3 regions of the Lentibacillus salinarum genome follow, and region 3 is predicted to be linked to each of the others. Evidence: riboswitches for the same ligand, from Rfam matches in the RefSeq annotation. Region 3 holds a riboswitch; each other region holds the start of a gene.

Region 1 (6,828 bases), on a different contig from region 3:
TCACAGTCAGGGCAAAATAAGAATCAGTTGACATCACCCATTATCCGCATTATGCTATTAATATAATTGAGAAATGTTTACCTTGGGAAACACTTAGGTACCTATCAAAAAAACATGAATTAATTGAGCAATTTTTTTCGTACCAAATCATATTCTAGTCAGTAATGAATCGATACTGATAAAAGAGAGGAGTATCAGCTGTGTTTGATTATTTTCTCGCGCTTGATCCTGTGATACAGGCAGCAATCGCCACTATCTTCACTTGGGGAATGACGGCACTGGGTGCTTCATTGGTATTTACCACAAAAAAATTTAACCAGCGACTGATGGATAGTATGCTGGGCTTTGCCGGGGGCGTTATGATTGCTGCGAGCTTTTGGTCGCTTCTTGCTCCGGCGCTGGATATGGCTGAAGGCGGAATTGTACCAGTTTGGGTCCCGGCTGCAGTTGGTTTTCTGCTTGGCGGTATCTTTTTATGGGCGGCTGATAAATTACTCCCGCACCTTCATCCAACATCATCATTTAATGAAGCAGAAGGCATCAATCCCGAGCGAAAAAAGCGCAGTACATTGCTTGTGTTGGCCATCACACTGCATAATATACCAGAAGGGCTTGCCGTGGGTGTCGCATTTGGTGCAATTGCTGCAGACTTGCCGTCAGCATCACTTGCAGGTGCTGTTGCATTGGCCATTGGTATAGGGATTCAGAACTTCCCTGAAGGGCTCGCTGTATCAATGCCGCTGCGGCGTGAGGGCATGTCACGTGGAAAAAGCTTCAACTATGGTCAGGCGTCAGGAATGGTTGAACCAATCGCCGGTATTATCGGGGCACTGTCTGTTACGGTCATTCAGCCGATTTTGCCATACGCACTCAGTTTTGCGGCCGGCGCGATGATTTTTGTTGTAGCCGAAGAGGTCATTCCAGGTTCACAAGAGAATGGTAATAAAGACCTCGCTTCCATGAGCGTCATGTTCGGATTTGCCATTATGATGATTCTCGATGTCGCACTGGGTTAACGATACGTGGGAACAATCCCCATTCGGTTTACCGGATAGCGGCAGATTTTTTCCATTATTTACAATGTTTATAAGAAAAGAAGGAACAACACATTAAATAAAAATGCGTTGTTCCTTCTTATTTTATATGAATTTATTTTACAATGAGAACTGGACAATCTGCTCGTTTAGCAACCTTGTGACTAACACTACCCAATATCATCGTTTGCAGGTTATTTAGTCCACGACTTCCAATAACAATACAATCAAAATCATTTGAATTAGCAAAGTCAACTATCGTAGGTCCCGGCTCTCCGTGCAGTATATGGACTTTAAAATCTATATCGAATTGCCGAATTTGATCCTGAACGGACTTAATCTTTTCTTTCCGTTTATGCTCAATTTCATATTTATTATCATGGTGCAAGACATCCGTTTTCGATGTTTGGCCATCGACCACATAAACGACATCAATGGTTCCATTATACTACGACTATTCCCGCCAACACTTCTCCCCGTATATTTCCAAACCATTCTTGTTTTATTTCCTGTAATTTCAATTTAGCACCTCTTAATTGTTTCATGGTGTTGTATAGTAACTTTTGTGCTAACAAAAGTCGTTTCCGTTTTTAACAAAGCAAATCATACCATAATTATTTTTGAACACAAAATGCCATGTAAACGTAGCCATTAATGATCAACTTTCATTTAATCGATATGCTATTTGAGAAAAAGTATAAAATTGTGCCCTTGTATGACAGCGATACTCACCACGAACGCGTATGAAAAAACGCTGACGCGTCTTTTCAGATGCAGAGGTCAGAAGTCAGTTTGGAAGAAATTAGCGATTTAGCCGATTTCGGGATTGAAAACGTCGTCCAACATTTTATGCTTGCTTATCTTACAAAAAGGGCAGATTATACCCCGTTTTTTCAGAAAAACAGGGATAATCCACCCTTCCAAACATTTTCATTAAGTTCGGCAGATGCGGTTGGTTCAAGACGTGCAAATGTTCACGTTGATCAGGCTTTTAATCGATAGTTTACGTTATGTTCCTTAAGTGTTTTGTCTTTACCAAACAAAAAGTGTTTTTCCATATCAGGGGCGTATTTAGAGTTTATCGTTTCAACTCCGGCAGCTTCTGCAACCTCCCGCAACATCGCTGGTGAAGCGCCACAACATAATCCAATATAGTTTATGCCAATGTCTTTGGCTTTCTTTGCCCATTCCGCTAATTCATAACGATTATGATAAAGCGGGTCTAAAGCAGTCGGAAAAGTTGTTTCTAAAGGTAAATGACAGCTGCATCCACCATCAGGTAAATTGAAAAATGTCGGATTCTCTTCCGTTGTTCGATATGGAATTGGTAACCCACCTACATAGCCATCCACATGTTTACGTATGTCAGCAAGGTATGGCTGCATTGTATCCGGGCCGCGGAAACAATTCATCCCGACAACTAACGCGCCTTTTTCGGAAAGAATTTGACACGATTCCTCTACCGTGTACCCATCCCTTAAAACACTTTCACCCATTAATCCTAATGTAATGACAGCTGGTAATCCGTGGTTTTGAATTTCTTCCAATGCTACGACTGCTTCTTCATGATAATAAAACGTTTCACCATTAATAAAATCGACGCCTTCTTCCTTGCACCATCTCACCATTTCAGAAAACATGTTTCTAACTTGCTCTTTTGACTTAGAATCTTCTGGATCAAAAATGTTCGTGTTTGATATGTTACCTGCTACCAATGCCGCTTCAATTGGATGCTCGTTTGCGACTTCTTTTGCCAGGCGTATTGCGTTCCTGTTCAGTGGTTCCAATAAATCTTCCTTGCCAATGATACGCATTTTTTCTCTATGGGCGTTGTATGTAAATGCTAACACCACATCTGAACCTGCATTCATGTAATCACGGTACGTTTGTTTAAGTGCTTCTGGATTATCCAATGCTACTTCTGGTACAAAGGATCCTGCTTGCAAATACCCTCTTCGTTCCAGTTCAAATAAATAACCTTCCCCAGCGATGACTGTTCCGTCTTTCAGCCTCTCTTCCAAGCTGCGTTTCATGCGACTCTCCTCCTTAAGATTTTTTGTGCGCCACTTGCAATTTATATGCAAAAAATAAAACCTCTTCTTGATAAAGAAGAGGTTTGGCACCATGGCTGTTTACTCTTCTTATCTCCAAGCCTTCGCTTCTGGAATTGGCACAGTACTTAAACAGCCTGTTGCCGAGGTTTCATAGGGCCAGTCCCTCCACCTCTCTGGATAAGAAAAATTTTGATATAAATGTTAACTTTAATTAACTATACACTTTTCCACATTTTCTGTCAATTGTTATTGACCGATTTCTTAGGCTTATTGTTGCTGTAATTAACTTAACAGCCGTCATTTTTAACAAGACGGAAAAAGAAAAGAACTCTTTCTTAAACAGAGAAAGCCTGAGAAACTGCGGAGAGAATCACTTCCCTCTCCCCCGTATCGTAAAAATATGTAAGAAACGAGTGCTAATATGCTTCGGGTCCCGCGATTATTTCTATTATAACGTTGGGGATCGCCGAATATACGTTGATTTATGTCCAAAGGTAATAAATAAAAAACCACCAACATATGTATTGGTGGAGACGGTGGGAATCGAACCCACGTCCAGAGATATCGCCACTCAGACATCTACACGCATAGTTGACATATTATCATTCGCTTACCGCTCAGCCTGCCAACAGGCTTCCCGGCAGCTAGTCTGATTGGATTCTGCCATCATCCTCAGACGGTGGACGACAGAATAGCCCGCTTGATTTGAGACCCTTCAATCTGCTACACGAGCGATAGCAGGAAGGATCGCTTTAGGCAGTGCTTAGGCAGCTGCTAAAGCTGGTGAATTGTTTTCTTCGCCAGTTATATTTAGGCAATAACGTTTTACGAGCCGTAACCTCGACGCGCAGTCTGAGCTCAATCTATCCCTGTCGAATCCGTAACGTCCCCATGAAAAAGATGGGAGAATACGCCCGGATAGAACGAGCACTATTCATTTACTTGTTATAACGACAATTTTTATTATAACAGAAATCCTTTGAAAGTCAAGGGTTGGCGGTCTACTGCAAGCTTTCCTTCGCGGCACGATCCGCGTCACGCTTCATTTGCTTCCGCTTCAGATCTTCCCGTTTGTCATATTTCTTTTTTCCTTTACCGACACCGATCAACACTTTGGCCACACCGTTTTTGATGTAAACCTTCAGCGGTACAAGCGAATAGCCTTTTTGCTGGATCAAGCCGACCAGTTTATCGATCTCTTTTCGATGCAGCAGTAATTTGCGCGAACGGGTCGGATCATGATTGAACCGATTTCCCTGCTCATACGGTGCAATATGCATATTGACCAATTGCACTTCACCGCGGCGATCAATCCGTGCGTGCGAATCCTTCAAATTGATACGGCCGGCACGAATCGATTTAATCTCGGTTCCCTGCAGCACAAGGCCTGCCTCATATGTCTCTTCTATAAAAAAATCATGCCGCGCTTTTTTATTTTGTGCGATTGCTTTCCCATTTCCTTTTGGCATACGTACGTCCTCCTACTGCTTCCGTGCAACTAATTTTAACAGAAAAGAACCGTTATGCCAATTGTCGGCGAGGTCAGCTACCCGTTTTCAATGCCTGCGTTAGGGCGACAGGACGTTGAACCTTAGCCGACCGATCCTTTCTAGCCTTTTTTGAACGCTGACTAAAAAGAGGTATTTCACACATATTATAGGCAATAAACTCAACATAACAGCCTCCCAGCAAACCATCCAGACCCGAGACTTGTCAGCTGAACACCTTAATTTGTTAATCCTTCGACAATCATATCCGCGTTCCATTCCAACATTTCTACATACGTGTCCCCTTCTTCACCCGGTTTTCCCAGAGAATCGGTGAATATTTCCCCGGCAATCGGCACCCCGGTTTCATCTGACACGGTTTCCATACTGCGTGGATCCACACTTGTTTCGACAAACAATGCGGGTACAGCTTTTTCTTCAATCAAATCCACGACCGACTTAATTTGATCCGGTGTCCCTTCATTTTCATCGTTAATTTCCCAAATGTAGGCTGCTTCAAAATCATATGCTGCGGAAAAATACTTGAACGCACCTTCACTGGTCACTAAGTACCGTTTATCTTCCGGAATTTCCGCTATCTTTTGTTTAATTTTTTCATCCAGTTTTTCAAGTTTTTCAATGTATGCAGCAGTATTATTCTTATAGGCTTCTTCATTATCAGGATCAATTTTTATTAAAGCATCCCGTGCATTTTGGGCATACCTAATACCGTTTTGGACATCCAGCCATGCGTGTGGGTCTTCATCGCCTTTATGCCCGCCGGATTGAAGCAATTTAGGCTCCACCCCTTCACTAATACGGAAGACAGGATCATCTTCGCCGTCTTTACCTGCCGTTTGGATCATTTTTTCAAACCATGAATTGCCTGCTTCCAGATTCAATCCATTGTAGAACACGGCATCTGCATCTGTCACCGCCTGAACATCCTCGGGCAACGGATCATACTGGTGCGGGTCGGATCCGATTGGTGCCAGATTCTGTACGTCGGCATGCTCGCCGGCGACATTTTTGACAATATCATAAACAATTGAATAAGTTGTTACAATATCCAGGCTTTCGTCTCCTCCTTCTGCATCACTTTTAGCCTGATTTTCCTCTGAACAGCCTGCCAGAACAACAAATGTAAGCACCAGTATAATAAATACTATTTTCCTCATAAATTCCCCTCCTGATTGTTAATAGGATAATCGTTTCCGGCGTGAACGCCACGCTTTCCACAACACACCATGTTTGGGTGATACGATGAACGTAATACCAAATAAAAGCGTTGCTACCAACACAATCGTCGCGCCTGAGGCAAGGTTCGCTTTATAACTGATGTATAATCCGACCACAGAAGCAATCACCCCAAAACCGGCTGATAAAAATATCATCGTTGAAAGCCGGTTCGTGATTAAATAAGCTGTCGCAGCAGGTGTTATCAGCATCGCAACCACTAATATGATGCCTACTGTCTGCAAGGATGCGACTGTTACCATCGTCAGCAACGTCATTAGGAAGTAGTGAATGACATTATTCGGCAGACCATATGCTTTTGCCATTGTCGGATCAAATGAGGTGACTAGCAGTTCTTTGTAAAAAACGTACACACTGATCAAAACGATCACACCTATAATCATTGTCATCCACATATCCGACGGACGAACGGCAAGAACGTTGCCGAACAAAATATGGTATAAATCTGTACTGCTTTTTAAAAGTGTAATCAGGATAATCCCCAGTGCAAACGCCGCTGTAAACATAATGCCGATGGATGAATCGTTTTTAATCCGGCTGTTTTGGCTGATGTATCCGATGCCAATAGCAGTCAGTACCCCTGTCGCAACCGCTCCAAAGAAAAAATTGATTCCCAGGAAATAAGAAACTGCTACACCTGGAAGAACCGCATGTGAAATCGCATCCCCCATCAGTGCCATGCCGCGCAGCACAATAAAACTTCCAATCACACCGCATATAATACCGACCATAATGGACGTGATCATTGCCTTTTGTAAAAAATCATAATGCATCACAGCTTCGAGGAAATTCATGATTCCACCGCCAATTCTTTCAGGAATGACAGCTGACCCTCATAAGCTTTTGCAATGGTTTCGGGTTGCATGACATCCTCTACTTCTCCAAAGTCCATTAATGCCTGATTCAACAAAATAACCTGCTGAAAATATTCTTTTGCTTTACTCAAATCATGGTGGACCACCATTATGGTTTTGCCACTTGTACTCAACTCCTTCA
Region 2 (6,828 bases), on a different contig from region 3:
GGAAGTCCGCCTGTTATTAATGATGAAAGCTTGGTTGATATTATGGATACAGCGGTGAGAAAAGAACTCGGCGATGATAACCTGGTTTATCTTCCTGAACCATCCTTGGGTGGCGAAGATTTTTCATTTTATCTAGAACATGTGGATGGTATGTTGTTCAGGATCGGTACGAAGAATGATCAAGAACAATCGACACGTTCGTTGCACAATCCTGGGATTATTTTCGATGAAAAGGCTATACCGGCTGGGATTACCGCAATGAGCTCGTTTGCTGTGGAATTCTTAAAATAAAATATCCGCTTTAATTATGATAGAAACATTCTTGCCTGAATAAGGGGTGAGAATGTTTCTTTTTTTGAGGGGCGCTGGTGGGGTGGTATGGGCGCGATGTTGCTCGGCATGTGCTGAAGAGTGGTCATCGGGCGAGTGCGGGCGCGATATGGGCGGGAAAGCAGGATCATGGGCCGGTGGGTTCACGGGATCTCGGGCCATAACCATGCGAGCTCGCTATATCATGCCGCAGAAACCGCCGTGTGCCAGGCGTTGCCTCTGTGGTTCTTTGAGGCCTACTGAACATTCAAGAATCAAATTAAGGAGGTGAACACATGCATGACAAATATAGACAATCGTTTGAAGAGATTTTCAAGCAGAATGAACGGCGAATCCACTATCATATGCATAAGCTCGGTATTCATGACGGGCAGAGGGAATATTACGTGGAAGGCATCTATGCTATGTGGATAGCTTACAAGAAATACGACCCGAACAAAAGCCAGCTCGGAACCTACTTCAACTACACCATCCGCCATCGCCTCATCGACATGCTCCGGAAGAAAACGAAAGAAGTCCACCACCAGCGGCCTGTAAGGGGGAAGGTTATCATGTCCGAATATTAAATTCAGCGACTACAGCACAGGAACGACAGGACCTGTTGAACTGTTCTAAAATAGATAATCTTGATCTGATGGCGATTGTGCAATCCATTATGCATAATCGGGGGACATCAAGCGGGTTATCCTCGGGTAATATCCATAAGCTTCAGACATTGACACGTGCGCGCCGTGAACTGGTACAGGAAGAGAGTGCTGTACAAAACCGAATTCGTGTTTATGTTGATCATATTTTCCGAGAGTACCAGGGGAAGAGTATTGGGTTGATGGGAAGCGTAAGCACATTCAGTCCTTTTCCAAACTGTTCGGTAAGGCCTCGCGTTATTTGATGCGATATTGTCTACATCCGGGGGGATATCCTTGAATTAGGGGACGAAGGACTTCGGGCAATTTCAATTCGTAAGAACTTGAAAATACGGGATAAATTAATAAAAATCCTTCTTTCTTGACTTTGCACGGGATTCCATCACTAATCCCAATGGGGCCGTCGAGGCGGAACAATTTCTTTTAGTTCAAAAACTGGATCAACTGGAACAATGGACAATAACTCTGATTTCGATCATGCAGGACAATTAATAAAAATGGCGAGGACAAACCCAATAGTCAAACAATCCGGCGGCAGGAGTCCTTCCTATTTTCAGAATCGTGGATCAAAATTTTGCATTTAACTTTTATCAGCTTACTGATTATATTCAGCATCATTAGTGTTGCATAAAAACATTTTCTACTTTGTCAAACAGTCAATGACTTCCATAAAATGTATTATTTGTAATATTTAGTATAATCATTTCGGTCAAAAATAAAAAAGTCAAAAGGAATATGAATGGTAGCTTATCCACAATTTTCCAGTTAATATTAAAGAAATATTGGATCGTATGTCAGGTCGTTAAGATGGCTCACCTCGCCTTCTTCAATTGACTTACAAGGAATTGGAATTCTTCTTCTCAATTGTAATTTTGACGGCCTTTTGATGTTCGGGTTGGCTTTCGGAAAAAAGACCGTAAAAATTCGTCCAATGGCTGGAATAAAAGGGTTTTGAGCGTTCGTTTGATTTCCAGCACCGACCCTTCATGATTGAATTTCAACTGTAATAACACTTGTAAGCAATATGTAATTAACGCGATCCAAATTTGGGTATAGACGGCATTTTCACTTTTGCCATAGAATGTTTTGACTTTTAAGTGCTGTTTCACCCACTTAAAGAACGTCTCGATTTTCCAACGATAGCGGTATAGATCACCAATTTCCTTAGCCGTTAAATCGAAACAATTGGTGATAATGATGACCACATTGCCCTCGCTGTCTTTCGTTTTAATGAGACGCAATGGATAGTCCATTTTCGTTCTATTTTGCGCATTGTCCAAATACACCTTCTGATCAAGAAAAATGTTATGTTCCGTGTCCGGTTCCTGTTCCGAGACAACTTCGATTTTTGCGTTTTTCTTGATTCTTGTGATGAAACGGACGTTTTTCCAGCAGAGTTCATCAAATTGTTTGTAATCATTATAGCCCCGGTCAAACAAATGGATGGCGTCTGAATCGATATCGACTAATTCATTCATTTGAGTGCGATCCGCGTGTTTGGCAGGCAGCATAACAGCTTTATCAGGCATGGTTATATCTTTTGTGATGACTACGCGCATGTGCAGCCGCACGCCTGATTTTGTTTTTCGAAACGTCGCCCAGGGGATACTGGCTTAAACTCATCGACACAGTGGATGAATCAATGACCAGCAGTTTCCCAATGTCGCGTACAATAGATTTATTTTTCATTTGCGCCTGTACTTCAAACACCAAGTGTCTAAATACCTTTTCGAACGGTGGAAGATCGCACTGTTTCCGGGAAAGCTGCGAAGTGCTGATGGTATCCATTTCAATCGCCTGTTGAACGCCCTGATTATCCTTGAGTTGTTTTGAAAGATCTCTTAAACTTTCAGCCTCATTTAACTGTGCAATAATCAACAGTTCCAGAAATTTGTAGGCTGCCAGCTTCTTTATGTAGTGGTCAATGTTCGAAACGTTGATCACATTTAAGAATTTCTGTTCATCAAGAACCTCGAATAATTTATTAATTGTGGATTTTGTGGTATACTTGTCCATAAGTTGTCTCCTTATAATGGGATTTGGACAGAGCTACCTGTTCCCATTATAAGGCTTTTTTATGGATTTTAAAGCCTTAATTTGCACAATTCCCAATATTATTGATTTAGTTCATTGTAGGGGAATGCTTGACAAATTTAGATAATATTTATGCAACGCTACTGATAATAAACGGTTTAATAAAGAAATTTACTCTTCATAGCTGACTACCCGACAAAAATCGTTGACAAAAAAGTCTTCCAAATATATAATCGTTTCAACATTAATGTAACTTCATATTTTTTAATTTATGCTTATCAAGAGTGATTGAGGGACAGGCCCGATGACGTCCGGCAACCTCCTTATGAGAAGGAAAGGTGCCAATTCCTGCAGAATAACTAGTTTTTTATTCTGGGAGATAAGGCGAATAGATGTTTAGCCTCTTTCCCATTGAAAGAGGCTATTTTTGTATCGATTTATAAATTTATGAGGCCAGCTAAACGACAAGGAGGATAACATCAATGATACAGAATAAAAATCAAAGCAATATTTCAAAACCTTTCAGAAATAGCGGCAATATGAGCTGAAGGACGTTATTTGTTGCGGGCGAAATGAGTCTGTATTCAATGGCACATATAAGAACAGGCATTACTATTAAGCAATAGACGTATTGATTAAACTTAACATCAAGGGAGACTAACGATGCAGAATGAAAAGAAACGTAAAAAATGGCTGGATCGCATTCCACATCCATTGGCATTATTATTTTATATTGTTGTTGCCGCAGCTATTTTGACGTATATTATTCCGGCTGGATCTTATGAAAGGGAAACCGTTAATGATACAACTCGAACCATTCCTGGGTCATTTGAATACATAGAGAACAGTCCTGTAGGCATTATGGATTTATTTACTGCGATTCCTGAAGGGTTTCAAGAAATGTCAGATATCGTCTTTGTCACATTTGCCGCGGCCATGATGTTTGGACTGTTAGAAAAAACGGGGATGCTTGAAAATACAGTTGGGACATTCGTTCGTAAAGTTGGTATTAAAAGGCGTTTTCTTGTTGATGTTATTATGACATTTGTTTACGGATTTTTCGGGATATTTATTGGCCTTGAAAATAATATCGCGCTTGTTCCAATTGCAGTTTTATTAAGTGTTGCAATAGGTGGAGATGCCATGCTCGGTGCGGGTATTGCCATAGGCGGTGTGCTAGTAGGATTTGGCCTTTCTCCGTTCAATCCTTATACGGTAGGTGTCGGGCATAGGATAGCGGAAATGCAACTTTTCTCAGGATGGCTTTTTAGAAGTATCTTAGTGGTTGTTACGTTATCTGTATTAGCTTATTTTAACGTTAGATATTTTAAAAAGATTTTAAGGAACCGGGATAAAAGCCTTGCTTATGACATTGATACCTCAGACATGACACTTAGTAAACCACTTGGTTCCTATCACATGAGAAAAAAGGATATTGCCATGTTACTTGTGTTTATCGCAGGGATTATTGTTATGCTATTTGGCATTTTTACACAAGGTTGGTATATCAATGAAGTTGCCGCGATATACCTTATGATAGGCATTGTCTGTGGGATTATTGCAAGAATGAATGCTAGTCAAATCGCTCATGTATTTGCGAAAGCACTTGAACCGAGTGCATTAGCAGCTATTCTGATTGGTGTTGCCATGGCCACTCAAGTCGTGATGAACCATGGAAATATCAGCGATACCGTTGCTCATGGTCTTGTCTCGGTACTAGAACATTTACCAACAACGCTGGCTGCTGTATTCATGACAATATCCCAGTCGATTATTAATATTTTGATTCCAAGTGGCAGTGGTCAAGCAGCCGTGACGTTACCCATTATGGTTCCTGTTGGTGATATGTTAGACATTACACGGCAAACGACAATTTTAGCGTTCCAAATTGGTGATGGTCTTACAAATATATTTTCACCTACATTAGGTGGGTTAATGGCAATGCTTGGATTATGTAGGGTGCCTTATGGAAGATGGATTCGGTATATTTTTCCGTTCGTCATGACAGCAATCTGTATATCTTGGGTCGCCTTAATCATTAGTGTCTTAATTAATTGGGGAGGACCAATTTAAGTAACGTTCCTGATAACTGGACTGACATTGTCCATATAGGAGATCGACTAATAGCAGAGTTGGATCATGACAATGAGGTGGATCTTTTTGCTATTAGCATAAAAACGCAAGATGGTCTGCAGCTTGGTTATGTCCCTGGCATATATGTACAAGCTGTTCACGCTTTGTTAAACCGCGGGGATGAATTGACCTTAGGGTTCCGCAGCTCCACCCGAATTTTTCGCTGCAATGGTGGGTACGTGTGGAATTATCGGCTGTTATTGAAGATTTAAATAAAGATGATGAGGAATCCGGTCATCTCAAGAGTCTTATTTTCCGGGAAACGGCATAGGAGTTTAAGTCTTTGCGTTCGCTGAAATCATAAGAGAAATTAAAACGGGCATGGATAGAGGAAAATTCTAAACCATGTCCGTTATAACGAATTAAGGAGTTGAATTAAGTGAGTGGGTAAGGTAACTAGGCATATACCAGAAAAGATGCCGCCTATGCTTTGCTGGAAGTTATCGCATTAATTGAATTGGAAGAAAAGAAGATTCATCCGGATGATGTAAGGAATCAGTGCTTGTGAATGATGTCGGATAGGGATTGCGATTACAAAGGTTGGGAGAAACTTATTGCAAAAACTTGACTCCCTCAACATGAATGATTGAAAAAAGGGTAAATGTAGGTATAATTAAACTAGAATTAAGCATAGACTCTAATGGAGGTGAGTTTATGCTGCGAAGGGGGACGAATAAAAATGCCAAAAGTAGCAGACGTTACTCCTATGGATATTAAATTTGACGATGAAAAAGAGCGTGAACAATTTATTAACTGAGCACATGATAAAAGTACGGTTGATCAGCCTAACATGATTGAAATGAGAAAAAAATAAAACAAGCTAGAGAAATTCAGAGGAGGATGAACAAACATATTAATACTGATAAGATTAGGTCAGCAAGCGTTTCCAATCAATTCACAGAGGATGTTGGCCTTTTTAATTGTTCTGATTCGCTGACGCATATAATCGAAGCACATAAAAAAGCCGAGCCCAAAATTATTGGTTGGCCTCGGCTTACCTTACGCTGGCATGATCCAGATTGGGTCCAAAGAGCATACAATCTTTATAATCTCAACAGTTGCCGTCTTATGTAATAAAACAATTCTTGATTGCGTAAGGCATAATCAAGTAATGCTTGGGGCAATGTTGGAAGTATATCAAAATCATCTTAGAGCTGAACGGTTTTGCCGGTGAGCTTTCCTAGACGGGGCGGTATCATACAGCCGCTTTTCTTCCTTTGTTTCAGGTATAATAGAAGGAACTGATTTTGGATTTCCTTCTGTATCGACGGCAACCATCGTTAAGAACGATTCCGTCGTCATAACTTTTCTACCATGAAGAAGATCATCCGCATAGACTTTTACATACACCTCCATCGATGTACGTCCCGCCCTGGTAATGTTGGCCTCTAAAGTTAACGCATCGCCCACTTTGGCAGAAGATAAAAAATCGACAGAGTCAATCGACGCTGTAACGACTACACAATTGGAGTGCTTCATGGCTGTCAATGCAGCAATTTCATCAATATATGCCAGTACTTTTCCTCCGAATATGGTATCCAAGTGATTCGTATCCGGCGGTAATACTAATCTTGTTTGTGTCATTTTTGAATAGCTGACTGGTAATGATTCCAAGAAAATCGTTCCTCCTCAATTTAAAATAATAAAAATGCACCTTCTATACGAAGATGCTTGAGAATAAGCTCAT
Region 3 (6,828 bases):
GCGATTTTGGAAAGGGGCTCCCTTGTCATTGACTGCCGAAAGAACGTTTTTGAGCTTGGCTTTATGCATTTTCTGCATAGTTTGGTAAACTGAAGGAAATAACAGCCATTTGGCGATAGAATGGTGGTGATGCGGAATGAGTTCTTTGTTAGCCAATCATGCATGGTATGAACTCGTGGGTCCGCTTACGCTGGTGGCGGCTCTGCTGCTCTGTTATTGGTATATCAACACCATTATCAAATCACCGCATTACAACGCGACAAATACGCAGAAGAGGTATTTTTTTACAGCGGTCAGTTTATTTTATCTGGTGGAAGGGTCGCCTTTTGCCGTGATTGCCGATGATTATTTGGTCAGTGCACTTATCCTGCAGCTGTCCATTATGGCCTTTGTTGCGGTACCGCTGTTCATCCTGAGTTTGCCGACCCAGTTTCTGACCGTCTTTTTCTGGCGCCATAGACGGTCTAAAATTGCCGGGTTTCTGTTCAAATACCCATGGCCTATGGCAATCGCATTTAATGGACTTATCTCGGTGTTTTTTATCCCGTCAGTTTTCAATGTCATTCATGGGAGCATGTTGCTGCAGTTTTTTTATGAAGTGCTGTTGGTGACATTTGCTTTTCTCACATGGTGGGTCGTTATTCAGCCGTCGGAGGAAGTGGCCGATCACAGTTATTTCATGCGGCTTATCTATGTATTTTTTATGGCGCTGTTTCTCATGCCGATCGGGATTTTTCTGCTCGTCGTACAAGAACCGATGTATACAGCTTATGCAGCTGCCTCAGGTGAGCTGCTGCCCGCCTTGACAGCTGTTTACGACCAGCAGGCTGCAGGTGGGGTACTGAAATTTGTCCAGCTGCTTAGTTACGCATTTGCCCTGTTTTACCTGCTAAAAATGTGGGGGTTGCGTGAGGAGGAAAATGAAGGCAAAGTTGATGATGACACAAGGGTGGTGCAGGGCATTGTCATCCAAATGAACGAGCGTAACAGACGGAAAAAAGGTCGGAAACGGTAAGGACACATCATCCTCATGGTACGACTTCCCTATAATGTACCATGAACCAATCAAAACAGCTTGCAGAGCCTCTGCAAGCTGTTTTTCAAATTGGAACTCGGTTGACTCGGATGCGATTGTCCGGCTTCTAATCTTCAGTCTCTGGACTATCCCCAGATTTGTTTTGCTGATTCCACGATCAATTTTAGTTTTTCCCATTGCTGTTGTTCGGTCAGTTTGTTCCCGTGATGTGTCGAAGCGAATCCGCACTGCGGGCTTAAGCATAATTGATCAAGCGATACATATCGGGATGCCTCATGAACACGGGTGACGACTTCACCTTTGTCCTCCAGATCACCAGATTTGGACGTGATGACACCGAGAACAACACGCGGGCCGTCTTCCGGAATGAATGTCAGCGGGTTAAAGCTGCCGGAGCGCTCATCGTCATACTCCAAGAAAAATCCATCCACCTTACCTTTGGCAAACAGCTTCGGCGCAATCCGGTCATAACCACCTTCAAATGCCCATGTGGAACGGTAGTTACCGCGGCATAAATGCACTGTGACAGTCAATTCGTCCGGTTTATGGGCCAGACTTTCGTTCAGCACTCGGACGGCCAAATCAATCAAATAGTCGCGCTGCTCACCTGGATCTTCATTCCACGGCACACTGTCGGCTGCCAGCCCGGCGATGTAAACATCATCCAGCTGCAGGTAACGCAATCCGGCATCATAAAAAGCTTGAATGGCCTCCTGGTATGTTTTGATGATATCGTCTGCATACTTTTCCAGGTCCGGATAAATGTCAGGATTCCGGATGCCGTCATTAAAAAACATATTCGGGCTCGGAATGGCGAATTTAACCTCAGCTCGACCGTCAACAATGTCAATCAGATCCGTCACATCCTGCAAAAATGGATGGTCCGGGTTAAACGAAATGTCACCTGAGTTCCAGACATTGCGTTTTTCCGATTCCTCACCCTTAAACGCATAGCCTTGTTCCGGGACATAGCCTTCAAACCCGTTCAGATGTTCCATGAAGTCAAGATGGAAAAATGTGCGGCGGAACTCGCCATCGGTTACAGCCTGAAGACCCACTTCCAACTGTTTGTCGACAATACGTTTAATTTCGTCATTTTCCACTTCACGTAACTGTTCAGCAGAGATACTACCCTTCTTGAACGCTCGTCTTGTTTCGTGCAGCCGGTCAGGTCGCAGCAAGCTTCCGACCTGGTCTGCACGGAATGGTGCTTTTGTGGTTACTTTGGTCATTTTCATTCCCTCTTTCTATTATAGTTTGTTTAGGTTTTTGCTTATAAGATAAGATAGTATAAATTTTGGACGACGCTTTCAATACTAATTAGCTAACTCGGGATGTCTTCCAATCTGACATCTGACCGCTAGTATCTGAAAAGACGCATCAGCGTTTTTCTTACAGTTAAGGTAAAATGGCAAATGATCGTACCGGAAATCCGGTTGCACCTTTTGCTTTTGGTACGATATTAAATATTACGGCGCCTTTTGCCGGGACTTTATCAAGGTTCGTCATCACTTCCACCTGAAACGTATCCTGATCAAGCACGTAATATTCGGCTACAAGTGCGCCGTTTTTCTGGAAATTAATGGCTGAATCGGTATCAAATGTTTCGTGGCCGATAGCTTTGATGTGGCGCTGTTCGAATAAAAACTGCAATGCTTCAACGGACCAGCCTGGCACATGGCTATTCCCTTCATCGTCCTCGTTGTCAAAAGCTTCCTGATCCGGCCAGTTTTTGCTCCAGTCAGTCCTTAGTGCAACAAATGAACCTGGCTCAATGTCACCGTGCTCTTTTTCAAATGCCAGAACATCGTCCAAGTCAAGTGTAAAATCAGGGTTTTCGGCGGCTTCTTTTGATTTATCAATGACAACCAGCGGCAACACCAGTTCCTGCAGCTCCAGCTCATGCACATAACGCTTATCCCCAGGTACAAAATGAATGGGCGCATCAATATGTGTTCCATATTGTCCCGGGAAAGTGAATTGCTGGGCAAAGAACCCGTCATCATGATCGAATAACGTCTTGAACTCTGCCGGATCAAATGCGGAAAAATGAGGGGAGTCCGGCCCGAACGCATGCGTCAGGTCGATCCATTCTTTTTCCTTTAACACGTTGACTGCCTCAATTAATGTGTTACACATATTCCCCACCTCCCTTTAAATTTAACTGAATCAAAACGATTGTGAAACTAAAAAAGCCCCTTCTGATAAGAAGAGGCTTGGGTTCACATAGTTCACTCTTCTTATCTTTAGCGTCCAACGCTTTCTGGAATTAGCACAGTCACAGACCGATGCTGAGGCTTCGAAGGGCCAGTCCCTCCACCTCTCTAGATAAGAACGTTTTTTATTCAGTTATGATATTAATACATACAATACACCTGCTATGCTTGAATGTCAAGGAGGAATTTTCAAAACTTAGCGTCAAGTTTATCATGTTAAAAAGTTTATATGTTACCTGACTTCAAACGAAGGTGATAATAAACGACTAGATGCAGGAAGCTTGGGTGCAGTTGTTGTTCTTTTCTGTTAAATTGGAAGAAGCGTTTAAAAATTGGACTATCGGACAAAGTGGCCGGAATAGCTTGGGACTAAGTGAATTAGTAGCGGGGAATATCAGAGGAAACGGCCCTATTTTCAACTGGCTCTTTAAAACGCCTGAGTCATTAAATGCAGCTTTGGGATGGGTTGCTATCTTTTCAAGAGGAGGATTTCATGGTCAATGCTTATATCATGATGTTGTTCGTTGTTGTGTTTTATGCCGGTAACATTTTAACCGGAAGGGCGATTAATGAGCTCCCGCCGTTTACGATTGCGTTTTTCCGTTTGGTGGTCGCGTTTTTGGTGATGCTGCCATTTGGCCTTCGCAGTGCGTGGGCTTATCGGGATAAATTCAGGGAATATAAAAAGCCTTTTTTGCTTATGACACTGACAGGGATCACGTTTTTTAATACGTTCATATATGGTGCATTGCAGTTTACAACGTCCACAAACGTTTCGGTGCTGGAAACGGTTATTCCTGTCGCGACTGTCGGGTTGAGCGCGTTTCTTTTAAAAGAACGGCTCCGAAATAGCCAAATAGTCGGGGTTCTGTTATCGCTTTTCGGTGCTGTTTGGGTGGTGCTGGATGGCCGGATTTTTTCGATCGCCGGTATGAACTGGAATATCGGTGATAGTATTATGATCGGCGCCGTCGGATCATGGGCGGTCTATTCGATTTTGGTTAAACAATATATGTCCTTATTCCCGCAATTCGGGGCACTTTTTGTGATGAGCGGCATTTCCATTATCGTGCTTTTGCCGATTGTCGCGGTTGAATGGCTCGTTGCTGGCGTCCCATCGCTATTGATCGAGCCAGCGAACGTAGCGGGGATCGCTTATCTCGGTCTGTTTCCCTCGTTCATTGCTTTAATCTTTTATAACCGTGCTGTTGGCGTACTGGGTGCTTCACAAGCTTCGGTATTTCTGAACTTCCTGCCGATTGTGACGATGGTCGGGGCCTGGTTATGGCTGGACGAAGCGATCACGATGATGAAAGTGGCTGGTGCTCTGGCGGTTATTACTGGGGTCATGCTGACGACAGGAAACAGCGGAAAACGACAGAAGCATCTTTACGGGAAACAGCATCAGGAAAAAGCAATTGACTAGGGGGGTATCGCGCGCGGCCATAACGATTGTTTAGAGGGGCAAAATTTTTGATGCAACCGATCACTTATAATACCGGTGATTTGGGGCAAATTATTAACATGTCATACGTTATGGAGGTGAAATCATGCAATTGGATGGGCATATTATTTCCGGCGAGTTCGATGAATCTGCAAATGCGTTTTTGCTCCGGAAAGTGAAGCATCTTTCCACAGCGTCAATTCTTAATAAGAAGCAATTGCATGCCCTGACCGATTATCTACATAAACATAAACATGAGGATGATGGTCAGGTTCTGACATTATATGATCAAATTCTTGTTCGTTTAAACCAGGAAGAAGTTGAGCATTTTTTAAATGATCTTGATAAAGTCAAAACCTGGTATCATTAAATCATATCTGGTCGGAAGTCACGTCATTAAAAGGATCATGCTCATCCCGTCAGATCGTAACGTTTTCTGGTTTTATGCAAGTTCAGCAGGTTGTCCAGCTGCTGACTACACTTTATTGTTCTTTTATCCGTCAAGCCGTATTTCATCCCCAGGTTAATCATTTCTTTTCGTTTAAAGGAGATAGCCTTTTTTAAATTCTGTCGGGTTGGCTCTGGTTCCAAAATATGCATTGCGATCAATCTTCCTTTCGAACTATGTAAAGATTTAGGACGTTTGGCTCAAAACGCACAAAACCTATTATGGCACGCCTGAAATAAAATGCAACCATTTCTGCAAACAAAGTCAAAACATTACAAAATACGACATATGATCAGATGATGAAGCGGTTAACCAGACACGAATCATCATGACATGCCGGATTTCCAGCAGACAATTAGACAATAACGCCCTTCAGCAAGTGCTGCAAAATTTGCTTGTCGATATGGATTTGACCATGGGGCTCACTGGCCAAAAATCAGTTGCAGAACGTGACCGGTCCATGCTTCAAAGAGCAACCTGAGTATAAAAATGTGTGGCAGCGATGCTTTTAGTGGTGGACTGCCGTATTGTCATCAGTGATTCCATTCTTCTAAAACCGCACCGATATCTCGTCCGTGAATGACCTGGTCTGCATACATATCGAGCTCGGTTGGCTCCTTGTTGACGATCACCAGCCGGGCACCATTGTTCTTGGCGATCAGCGGGAATTGATTGGCCGGTGTCACGCTTAATGACGATCCCAGCACAATGAACAAGTCGGCTTTCTCCGCTTCAGACAGGGCAAACTGGAAAGCGTCCTGTGGCAGTGTTTCCCCGAATAAGACGATGGAAGGCCGCAAAATGCCGCCGCAACCACAATAATATTCCTGATTGACATATTCATCACTGTTGTATTCCTTGCCGCATGACTGGCAGTGCAGTTTTGTTAATGTGCCATGCAGTTCAGCGACGTTTTGACTACCTGCCTTCTGGTGAAAACCATCAACATTTTGGGTAATAATGGTTTGGATGCGGTTTTGTTTTTCCCAGTCGGCTAAAATATGATGTCCTTTATGCGGTTTGTAATCTTTTACACTGAGCACACGCGTCCGGTAAAAGTCGATAAATTCTTCAACATTATGATTTAATGCATCAGTACTGGCAATTTTGCTTGGATCTTTTTGTTTCCATAATCCTTGGTTGGCCGAGCGGAAATCAGGCAATCCACTTTCTGTTGACATGCCGGCTCCGGTAAACACAACAGTATTGTTTGATTCGTTAAGCCAATTCTTGATCACGATTGTTACCTCCAAATGACTGTTATCATCTCTTAGGGATAATGTATCACCTAAAACATTATGTCACAATGGCCGCTTCCTACTAAAAGGGAGGTAGAACTTTTTAGTAAATTATGAAAGAATGGATGATAATCGTCGTTAGCGTATATAACTATCGATACGTTAATTGAATGGCTGACATTATTTACGGTTGATGAATTTATAACAAGTGTCACTGTCCCGCTTTCAACGGAAATGGCAGCAGCTTTTCTATTGGCACTTATTGAATATGCTTTTAATGATGAAAGTAAGATAGAAAGGTTGGGACATAAAACATAAGAACCTTCCTATATATATAATCGTTTTCCAACGCGTTCTGGGGGCGTAAATATAAAAATTTTATCCGGTGCCCCTTTTCGGGATTTTTGAACGATTATAGGAATAGGAAGGGAAATCACAAGGAGGGC

Evidence for each region. Region 3 has a riboswitch for S-adenosylmethionine ahead of ACFQ4A_RS09090 (cyclase family protein). Riboswitches for the same ligand answer to the same signal wherever they lie in the genome.
Region 1: it holds a riboswitch for S-adenosylmethionine, as region 3 does, so the genes downstream of both, ACFQ4A_RS12630 (homocysteine S-methyltransferase family protein) here and ACFQ4A_RS09090 (cyclase family protein) in region 3, are expected to answer to the same signal.
Region 2: it holds a riboswitch for S-adenosylmethionine, as region 3 does, so the genes downstream of both, ACFQ4A_RS09695 (YfcC family protein) here and ACFQ4A_RS09090 (cyclase family protein) in region 3, are expected to answer to the same signal.

What each region holds. Positions count from the first base shown of each region.
Region 1 is NZ_JBHTNH010000027.1:17,318-24,145, reverse strand. It holds gene ACFQ4A_RS12640 (ZIP family metal transporter) at 201-1,016, shown strand; gene ACFQ4A_RS12635 (universal stress protein) at 1,150-1,470, opposite strand; gene ACFQ4A_RS12630 (homocysteine S-methyltransferase family protein) at 2,018-3,067, opposite strand; SAM riboswitch class I at 3,173-3,272, opposite strand; RNA gene ssrA (transfer-messenger RNA) at 3,614-3,979, opposite strand; gene smpB (SsrA-binding protein SmpB) at 4,090-4,557, opposite strand; gene ACFQ4A_RS12615 (metal ABC transporter substrate-binding protein) at 4,815-5,753, opposite strand; gene ACFQ4A_RS12610 (metal ABC transporter permease) at 5,772-6,626, opposite strand; gene ACFQ4A_RS12605 (metal ABC transporter ATP-binding protein) at 6,623-6,828, opposite strand, start outside.
Region 2 is NZ_JBHTNH010000020.1:89,690-96,517, reverse strand. It holds gene ACFQ4A_RS09720 (M20 metallopeptidase family protein) at 1-291, shown strand, start outside; gene ACFQ4A_RS09715 (sigma factor) at 606-896, shown strand; gene ACFQ4A_RS09710 (IS110 family transposase) at 890-1,219, shown strand; gene ACFQ4A_RS09705 (IS4 family transposase) at 1,835-2,533, opposite strand; gene ACFQ4A_RS09700 (DUF4372 domain-containing protein) at 2,496-2,990, opposite strand; SAM riboswitch class I at 3,281-3,394, shown strand; gene ACFQ4A_RS09695 (YfcC family protein) at 3,672-5,081, shown strand; gene ACFQ4A_RS09690 (acyl-CoA thioesterase) at 6,285-6,755, opposite strand.
Region 3 is NZ_JBHTNH010000019.1:94,300-101,127, forward strand. It holds gene ACFQ4A_RS09080 (cytochrome c oxidase assembly protein) at 137-1,015, shown strand; gene ACFQ4A_RS09085 (5-methyltetrahydropteroyltriglutamate--homocysteine S-methyltransferase) at 1,162-2,268, opposite strand; gene ACFQ4A_RS09090 (cyclase family protein) at 2,435-3,175, opposite strand; SAM riboswitch class I at 3,274-3,371, opposite strand; gene ACFQ4A_RS09095 (hypothetical protein) at 3,523-3,798, shown strand; gene ACFQ4A_RS09100 (DMT family transporter) at 3,746-4,678, shown strand; gene ACFQ4A_RS09105 (hypothetical protein) at 4,803-5,066, shown strand; gene ACFQ4A_RS09110 (aspartyl-phosphate phosphatase Spo0E family protein) at 5,108-5,296, opposite strand; gene ACFQ4A_RS09115 (NAD-dependent protein deacylase) at 5,678-6,382, opposite strand; gene ACFQ4A_RS09120 (YrvL family regulatory protein) at 6,530-6,700, shown strand.